2 linked regions of the Pseudorhizobium banfieldiae genome follow. The protein of the gene in region 1 interacts with the protein of each later gene in a pairwise test. Links are inferred from orthologs where the notes say so. Each region holds a gene or a part of one and is shown on either strand. Other genes may lie near its edges.

Evidence for each region. The genes of interacting proteins can lie anywhere in the genome.
Region 2: the proteins of gyrB (region 1) and gyrA interact in binary tests that used the Escherichia coli proteins (3 or more experiments, as listed by UniProt). The link is inferred for Pseudorhizobium banfieldiae from one-to-one orthologs.

Annotation. Positions count from the first base shown.
Region 1 is NZ_FO082820.1:3,782,919-3,788,618, reverse strand. The notes cover bases 1,617-4,704. They hold gyrB (DNA topoisomerase (ATP-hydrolyzing) subunit B), read right to left. Parts: upstream 4,335-4,704; coding sequence 1,899-4,334; downstream 1,617-1,898. Other genes in these bases: NT26_RS18305 (helix-turn-helix domain-containing protein), read right to left, coding at 4,476-4,704; NT26_RS18315 (nitroreductase family protein), read left to right, coding at 1,617-1,850. In the rest of the region: NT26_RS18325 (polyhydroxyalkanoate depolymerase), read right to left, coding at 1-67; NT26_RS18320 (fumarylacetoacetate hydrolase family protein), read right to left, coding at 267-1,109; more of NT26_RS18315, read left to right, coding at 1,251-1,616; more of NT26_RS18305, read right to left, coding at 4,705-4,841; NT26_RS18300 (Smr/MutS family protein), read right to left, coding at 4,838-5,410; mltA (murein transglycosylase A), read right to left, coding at 5,407-5,700. UniProt on the Escherichia coli protein: DNA gyrase negatively supercoils closed circular double-stranded DNA in an ATP-dependent manner to maintain chromosomes in an underwound state.
Region 2 is NZ_FO082820.1:1,734,844-1,738,593, forward strand. What follows is about bases 344-3,750. They hold gyrA (DNA gyrase subunit A), read right to left. Parts: upstream 3,361-3,750; coding sequence 544-3,360; downstream 344-543. Other genes in these bases: NT26_RS23285 (hypothetical protein), read left to right, coding at 344-425; NT26_RS08635 (MarC family protein), read left to right, coding at 3,585-3,750. In the rest of the region: NT26_RS08625 (hypothetical protein), read left to right, coding at 89-268; more of NT26_RS23285, read left to right, coding at 291-343. UniProt on the Escherichia coli protein: A type II topoisomerase that negatively supercoils closed circular double-stranded (ds) DNA in an ATP-dependent manner to maintain chromosomes in an underwound state.

The DNA of each region.
Region 1 (5,700 bases):
TGGCGTCGGCGGCGGCACGGAAAGGTGCGACCGCCGCGTGGTTCATCTCGTAAAACTGGTAGATCATCGATGCGCCGCCTTTCGTGGCTACCGGCACCGGCGGTCGGAGCCGACCGGCTGCTTCGGGAGCAATGGGAGAGGCTACCATGTTTGGATTGCAGTGCAACATCAGGCGGGACCAATCATTAACCAATAAAAATGCCAGGCGCGGAGGCCTGGCATCAAGAATGGCATGAAGCGCCTTAAGGTTCCGTCCGTTCGGCTGGTTAACGATCCGCCACGAAGATCTGGCGCTGCGTACCCAGCCCCTCAATCCCAAGTTCGACGACGTCGCCTGCCTTCAGGTAACGCGGCGGCTTCATGCCCATGCCGACGCCCGGCGGCGTGCCGGTGGAGATGACGTCACCGGGATGCAGCGACATGAACTGGCTGAGATAGGAGACGACGAAGGCCACGCCATAGACCATGGTCTTCGACGAGCCGTTCTGCATAGTCTCGCCGTTCACCTTCAGCCACATGCCGAGGTTCTGCGGGTCAGCGATCTCGTCCCTCGTGACCAGCCATGGGCCGATCGGACCAAAGGTGTCGCAGGACTTGCCCTTGGTCCACTGACCAGCGCGCTCCGTCTGGAAGCCGCGCTCCGATACATCGTGCGAGACGCAGTAGCCGGCCACATACTCCATGGCCTCGGCTTCGCTGACATATTTGGCGGTCTTGCCGATGACGACGCCGAGCTCGACCTCCCAATCCGTCTTCTCCGAGCCGCGGGGAATGATGACATCATCATTGGGGCCGCAGATGGCTGAGGTGGCCTTCATGAAGATGACGGGCTCCGGCGGGACGGCGGCGCCCGTCTCGGCAGCATGGTCAGAGAAATTCAGGCCGATGCAGATGAACTTGCCGGTGCCGGCAACGCAGGCGCCAATGCGGTCAACCTGCAGCTCGGGCAGGTTCTGCAGGTCGAGAGCAGCGATCCTGGCAAGACCCTCCGGCGAGATGGCCGCGCCACCGATGTCGGCGACATGCTGCGACAGGTCCCTGACCTTGCCGCTCGCATCGAGGATTGCCGGCTTTTCCTGGCCCGGCTGACCAACACGCATGAGTTTCACGGATATGCCTCCACTTGTCTGACAACTGCCTTATGGAGGATGGCAGGCTCATTGTCATCCCCCTTGCACGCAGTCTGCGTTGTGTTGTCCGCCGCTCACCCTATGTTTCTGAGACCGTCATTTGCAGCGGAGCCGGCGCCCATGACCCAAAGCAACAACCGACAGTCGGAACATCCGGTGGATGCCTTCTTTCTCGACCGCTGGTCACCACGCGCCTTCACCGGCGAAGCGATGAGCCGGGAGGACCTGCTGACCATTCTGGATGCAGGTCACTGGGCGCCCTCTTCCGGCAACAATCAACCCTGGCGCTTCATCTATGCCTTGCGGGAGACAGCCAGCTGGCCTGTACTCCTGGATATCCTGTCACCGGGAAACCAGCGCTGGGCGCAGAACGCTTCGGCATTGGTCATCTTCGTCTCGCGCACCTACCGGATTTCCAAGGATGGCGAGCGAAAGCCGGCATACACCCATGCGTTCGATACCGGTTCCGCGTGGTTCTCGATCGCGTGCCAATCAATGAAGCTCGGCTACCACGCCCATGGGATGGAAGGCATGGACCGCGAGAAGGCAGTGCGGGTTCTGGGCATACCCGATGGCTATCGGGTGGAGGCTGCCTGCGCGATCGGGCGGCTCGCTGCGAAGGAGACGCTTCCAGACGACCTGCGTGAGCGGGAGGTCCAGAGCGAGCGCAAGCCGCTCTCGGAAGTGGCGTTCGAAGGACGCTTCGTCGGGGAAGACTAGTTTCACGTGAATCAGCGCAAGCGGCGATTCACGTGAAACAGCATCTTCTCAGATATCGAGGTTTGCAACGCTCAGCGCGTTGTCTTGAATGAACTCGCGGCGTGGCTCCACCTCGTCACCCATCAGGCGCGAGAAAAGCCCGTCGGCATCGGTTGCGTCGCTGACCTTGACCTGCAGCAGGGAGCGGACATTCGGGTCCAGCGTGGTTTCCCAGAGCTGCTCGGCGTTCATTTCGCCCAGCCCCTTGTAGCGTTGCATCGAGATGCCCTTGCGACCGGCGGCGAAGATCGCTTCGAGCAGCGCCAGCGCGCCCGACATCTCGGTCTCTTCCTCCTTGCGACGGAGGACCGGGGGCGTCGCGTAGATCTCGTTGAGGCGGGGTGTCATCTGGTCGATGTGACGGGCATCCGCCGAGCCGATCAGCGCCACATCCAGCACCGCAACTTCCTTGACGCCACGCACCATGCGTTCGAAACGAAGGCCACCCTCATCCGTGACATGGCCGCTCCAGCCACGCTCGGTCTCGTCGGCGATGACATCCAGGCGACGTGCAACCTCATCCGCGGTTTGTTGTGCGCGTTCAGGATTGTCCGTCAGATCGGGGTTCAGCGCGCCGGCGATGGCGGCCTGCTCGACCACCGCGCGATTGTAGCGCGAATGCAACCCGTCGAGGAGGTTGCGCAGTCGCATGGCGTCATGGATCACTTCCCGCAGGTCCTGGCCGGTGCGGACCTCACCAGACGCGAGCCTGAGGCTCGTATCCTCAAGGCCGCTACTGATCAGGTATTCCTCGAATGCCTTCTGGTCCTTGAGATACTGTACCGACTTGCCGCGGGTCACTTTGTAGAGCGGCGGCTGGGCAATATAGACGTGGCCACGCTCGATCAGGTCCGGCATCTGACGGAAGAAGAAGGTGAGTAGCAGCGTACGGATATGGGCGCCGTCTACGTCGGCGTCGGTCATGATGATGATCTTGTGGTAGCGCAGCTTCTCGGCGTTGAACTCGTCCTTGCCGATCGAGGTACCCAGCGCGGTGATCAGCGTGCCGATCTCCTGGCTGGAGAGCATCTTGTCGAAGCGAGCGCGCTCGACATTGAGGATCTTGCCGCGGAGCGGGAGGATCGCCTGGGTTTCACGCGAGCGGCCCTGCTTGGCGGAGCCACCGGCGGAGTCGCCCTCGACGAGGAAAAGTTCAGATTTGGCAGGATCCTTTTCCGAGCAGTCGGCAAGCTTGCCGGGAAGCGAGGCGATGTCGAGCGCGCCCTTGCGACGCGTCAGTTCGCGAGCCTTGCGCGCAGCCTCGCGGGCGACGGCCGCCTCCACCACCTTGCCCACAAGGACCTTGGCTTCCGTCGGATGCTCTTCGAACCAGGTGCCGAGTGCTTCGTTTACGAGGCTCTCAACCACCGGCCGGACTTCGGACGAGACAAGTTTGTCCTTGGTCTGGGACGAGAACTTGGGATCGGGAACCTTGACGGATACGACCGCCGTCAGGCCCTCGCGGCAATCTTCGCCGGTCAGCGAAACCTTTTCCTTCTTGGTGATGCCGGATGTGTCGGCATAGGAGGTAACCTGCCTCGTCAGGGCTCCGCGGAAGCCGGCCATGTGCGTGCCGCCATCACGCTGGGGAATGTTGTTGGTGAAGCAGAGGACATTTTCGTGGTAGCTGTCATTCCACCAGAGAGCCACCTCCACACTGATACCGTCCTTCTCGCCGCGGATGGCCACCGGTTTGTCGACGAGAGGTTTCTTCGAGCGATCCAGGTAACGAACAAAGGCTTCGAGACCACCGTCATAGACAAGCTCCTCTTCGCGAACATCGGGCTTCCGCCGATCCGTTAGCCGGATTCTGACGCCGGAGTTCAGGAAGGCAAGCTCCCTAAGCCGATGTTCGAGCGTATTGTAGTCATACTCGGTCATTGTGAAGGTTTCGGGGCTGGCGAGGAAGGTCACCTCCGTGCCGGACCGACCCTCATAATCTCCCACGACCTTCAGCGGCGCGTCCGCCACGCCATGTGTGAAGGAGATTTCGTGCACCTTGCCGCTCCGACGAATGCGAAGCTTGAGCCAGACGGACAGCGCGTTGACCACCGAGACGCCTACGCCGTGGAGACCGCCGGAGACCTTGTAGGAGTTCTGGTCGAACTTTCCGCCGGCATGCAACTGCGTCATGATGACTTCAGCGGCGGAGACCCCCTCACCCGTATGGATGTCGGTTGGAATGCCGCGTCCATTGTCGGTGACCGTAACGGAACCGTCGGCATTGAGCGTGACGGTTACCAGATCGGCGTGCCCCGCCAGTGCCTCGTCGATCGCATTGTCCACTACCTCATAGACCATGTGATGGAGCCCGGAACCGTCGTCCGTGTCGCCGATATACATGCCAGGCCGCTTGCGTACTGCATCCAGCCCCTTCAGGACCTTGATGGAGTCTGCGCCATATTCTGCACTCGCGCCGGTTTCGTTCACGGGTGTGTCGGTCATCAAAGATCTTTCCAATTGTCCTTAAGCGGGCAGGACGCTGCGAATCACCCGCGCATCCACCCCCAGATATAGGAAGTTTGGGACGGATTCTAAAGCTCATGCCATGCCGGAAAAGCCTGAAATCAGGGGATTCCGCAACAATCAACCCTTGGGCGGAGACTGGTCCAGCAGTTTGTCCATGGCCTCTATCACATCCGACGGCAGTGCGCGAATCTCGCGTGCCAGGCGATTGGCAAAAGCGGTGTAGCGCGGCGGAAGGCCTGCGGTATCCAGCACAGCCTTCGGATGCGAGGCTTCTGCCGTCATGAAGAGTTCGTCGGCTTCGTCCCAGATGATGTTGAAGTAGCCGGCAATCCGCTGCAGAAGATCGAAACTAGGCTTGCCCTTCCGGCCATGCTCGAGCGCCGAGAGATAGGCAGGCGAGACCCCGATCGCAGCGGCAAGGTCCCTTTGGGTCACGCCCCTGCGCCGGCGCAGTTCGCGAAGGGCCTGTGCGAAGGGTGTCATGGATGGCGTCTCGGGCGGCTGAGCCGGACGTAGAGCGCGCCCTCTCCACCATGGTGACGGGCCGCCCACTCGTAGGAGGAGATGAGGAAGCGAAACTCGGGCTTGGAAAACCAGAGGGGCACCGCACGTCGTAGCGCCCCTTCGCTGCCGAGGGAACTGCCCTTGCCGGTGATCACCAGCACATGACGCATGCCGCGATCATGGGCGCGATAGAGGAAATCGAGGAGGAGATCATGCGCCTCGTCCTGAAACAGCCCATGGAGATCGATCCGGGCTTCGATAGGCAACCGCCCTTTCGCCAGCTTCCGATGGACAGGCTTTTCCAGTGGTTGATGGCTCGGCGGCGGCCGTCGAGCGTCCGCCGGCCGATGGTCGATTGCCGGGGCATCCGCGGGAGATTTCGTCGGCAGCGGCTGCGCCAGCGCTGCCTCCTCCGCCGCCAGCATGGCGGCGATTTCCTCCGCGAACTCACGAGCATCCGCCTGTCCACCGGGCAAGGCGCGCGTTGACTTCGCCACCTTCCCCCAAAGTATCCGCTCTTCCGGACTGAGCCTTCGACCGCTACTCATCCAGCCATCCTCGCCGATGCGGAGCGCGGGACGAGAATATAGAAGTCCGCCTCGTTTCGCACGGTTCCAGCCAGTTCTCCTGCAGCGGCGCCGGAACCTGTGAAGATGTCACCTCGCGCCGGTCCGACAATGGCGCTGCCGGTATCGAGCGCCAGCATGGTCCGGGCGAAGGCCTGGCCACCGTCGAGATGGGTCAGTGACGGCGCGTGGATGAAGAATGGGTATCCGAAGGTGTGAATGAGCCGGTCGACGGCAAGCGAGCGACCAGGAAGGAGGGGCACCTTCGCAGC
Region 2 (3,750 bases), 2.0 Mb from region 1 along the record:
CCGAACCGAGAAGCGATCCAATGCTTCTCCACGCAATTGGAACCAGTTCGCCGGAAGAGCGTTCTGGCCAGCAAGAAGGACAACTGAGATGATCGAGAGAAGGAAGCCGATCATGCTGGACAAGATCTCCATGATCAACATGGTATGGACAGCAATGATAGCGGCGATGCTCACGGCCACGGTGACCCTTTACCAGGATCGGTCGGAATGGAGCGATCTAAACTATCCGCAGATGACGGGACGTTATCACGATATCTCGTTCTACTGACGGTCCGAAGCGAGAGGCAGTTATGTTCGTGACCCTTACGGTATTGGCAAGTCTGATCAGCATCATGTTCGTGGCGTCAATCGCATCGACGATCTCCGAGCTGCGTCGTGAACGCGAGGAAATGAAAGTCTTCGCAACCCGCCGGGTCACCTTCTAGTTGTTGGCGCCGAGATAACTAGTTCACAGTAGCGGACTGCACCGTCGGACGAGATGCCGGACCATGCAGCCAAAAAATAAGCCGGGCATGAGGCCCGGCTTATTTTTTGTTCTGAGCATCACTCAGCGTCGGTATCCGGAGGCGGAGCCTCTGCCTCGGGGGATGGTCCGAAGTCGCCCGTTTCGGAGACGATCTCATCGGGGACCAACTCACCGTTCTCGTCATTGCCTTCCGGCTCGCTGACGCGTTCTACAGACACGACGCGTTCATCCTTCGCGGTGGAGAAGATGGTGACGCCCTTCGTGGCGCGGCTCGCGATGCGAATGCCGTCAACGGGGACACGGATCAGCACCCCGCCATTCGACACGAGCATGATCTGGTCAGTATCTTCCACCGGGAAGGCGGCCACCAGTTGCCCGATCTCGTTCGTGCGCGAGGTATCGGTGGCGCGGATGCCCTTGCCGCCGCGACCCGAGGTACGGAAGTCGTAGGACGACGAACGCTTGCCGAAACCGCGCTCGGAAACCGTCAGCACGAACTGCTCCCGCGCTTTGAGTTCCTGGTACCGCTCCTCGGTGAGTTCACCTTCGGCGCCGACCTCTTCGCCGACCAGAGCGATATCCTCTTCGTCGACGCCCATCGCGCGACGTTCTCCGGCGGACCGCTTGAGGTAAGCAGCGCGCTCCCAAGGCTCGGCATCGACATGCCCGACGATGGTCATCGAGATGATGCGGTCCCCGGACTGCAATGTGATTCCGCGCACGCCGATCGAGTTACGACCTGCAAAGACACGAACGCTATCGACGGGGAAGCGGATGCACTGGCCCAGCGCGGTCGTCAGGAGTACGTCGTCGCGGTCGGTACACGTCTCGACGGAGAGGATTTCGTCGCCCTCCTCCTCGAGCTTCATCGCGATCTTGCCGTTGCGGTTGACCTGGATGAAATCGGAAAGCTTGTTCCGTCGAACGGTGCCGCGTGTCGTCGAGAACATGACGTCGAGATTGTCCCAGGTCGTCTCGTCTTCCGGCAACGGCATGATGGTCGTGATGCGCTCTCCCGGCTCCAGCGGCAACATGTTGATCAGTGCCTTGCCGCGCGAGGTGGGCGTACCGATCGGCAGGCGCCAGACCTTCTCCTTATAGACGATGCCGCGAGACGAGAAGAATAGCACCGGCGTGTGCGTATTGGCGACGAACAGCCGGGTCACGAAATCCTCGTCGCGCGTCGCCATTCCCGAACGGCCCTTGCCGCCGCGCCGTTGGGCGCGATAGGTCGTGAGCGGCACCCGCTTGATGTAGCCGAGGTGTGAAACGGTGACGACCATGTCCTCACGGGCGATGAGATCCTCATCGTCCATGTCGGGGCCGCCCTCGAGGATTTCGGTACGCCTCGGCGTTCCGAACTCGTCCCGGACGGCCGTCAGCTCGTCCTTGACGATCTGGTAGATGCGGACCCGAGACGAGAGGATTTCCAGGTAGTCGCTGATCTCTGCGCCGATCTTGTTGAGTTCGTCGGCAATCTCGTCCCTGCCCAGGGCGGTCAGGCGGGCAAGACGCAGTTCGAGGATCGCGCGAGCCTGTTCTTCCGACAGGTTGTAGGTGCCGTCCTCATTGATGCGGTGGCGCGGATCGTCGATCAGCCGGATCAGCGCATCGACATCATGGGCCGGCCAGCGGCGCGTCATCAGCTGCTCACGCGCGGTTGCCGGGTCCGGCGCGCGACGGATCAGGTTGATGACCTCGTCGATATTCGCGACGGCGATCGCCAGGCCGACCAACACATGTGCGCGTTCCCGGGCCTTGCGCAGGAGGTACTTCGTGCGCCGGCTGACGACCTCTTCGCGGAAGGAAACAAATGCCTTCAGCATGTCGATCAGCGTCAGCTGCTCGGGCTTGCCACCGTTCAGGGCAACCATGTTGCAGCCGAATGACGTTTGTAGCGGCGTGTAACGGTAGAGCTGGTTGAGGATGACTTCGGCATTCGCATCGCGCTTGAGCTCGATGACGACGCGATAGCCCTGACGGTCGGATTCGTCGCGAAGATCGGAAATGCCTTCGATGCGCTTGTCGCGCACGAGCTCGGCCATCTTCTCGATCATCGTCGCCTTGTTCACCTGATAGGGAACCTCGGTGATGATGATCTGTTCGCGGTCCCCCCGCATCGGCTCGATATGCGCCCGGCCGCGCATGATGACGGAGCCGCGCCCGGTCTCATAGGCGGACTTGATCCCTGCCCTGCCCAGGATCAATGCGCCGGTCGGAAAGTCGGGCCCCGGAATGATCTGCATCAGTTCCGGCAGTTCGATGGCCGGATTGTCGATCAAGGCGATGCAGGCATCGATCACCTCGGCAAGATTGTGCGGCGGAATATTCGTCGCCATGCCGACTGCGATGCCACCTGCGCCATTGACGAGGAGGTTCGGGAAGCGTGCCGGTACCACGACCGGTTCGGACATCGTCCCATCATAGTTGTCGCGAAAGTTGACCGTCTCCTTGTCGAGGTCGTCAAGAAGCGAATGTGCAGCCTTCGCCAGGCGGCATTCCGTGTAGCGCTGAGCCGCCGGCGGATCGCCGTCGATCGAGCCGAAGTTGCCTTGGCCGTCGATCAGCGGCAGGCGGAGCGACCAGTCCTGCGCCATACGTGCCAGGGCGTCGTAGATCGCAGAATCGCCATGAGGATGGTATTTACCCATCACATCACCGGTGACGCGGGCAGACTTCACATATTTCTTGTTCCAGTCGATGCCCATCTCGCTCATGGAGAAAAGGATGCGGCGATGGACCGGCTTCAATCCGTCACGAACATCCGGGAGCGCGCGGCTGACGATGACGCTCATGGCGTAATCGAGATAGGACCGCTGCATCTCTTCCATGATGGAAATGGGTTCGATGCCGGGTGGCAGCTTTCCGCCGCCGGGGGTGCTTTGCTCAGTCAAATCGGATCACGATCTTTGTTCGGAATCAGTTGTGTTTCTATAGCGGAAAGCGGCTTCATGCGCCAAGTTCGACACCGGTTGTGAACAGGTTTCGAGCCCTGGCGAGAAAGCCGGCGTACCGCGGCGCACCAGACAATGGCCAGGTCACCCTTCCCTTGAAGGTCACGCCGTCCTAACAAGGTCGGAGGGGGTCCGCAAGGATCGGCAAACGCGCTGGAGGAGAGATGGCGACTGCAGACATATTGGTCAATGCCTTCACCACCCTGCTCGTCACACTCGACCCGCCCGGGCTTGCGCCGGTTTTCCTGGGGCTGACGGTCGGCATGAGCCGTGAACAGCGCCGTCACGTCGCTGTGCGCGGCTCGCTGATAGCTTTAGGCATACTTGCCG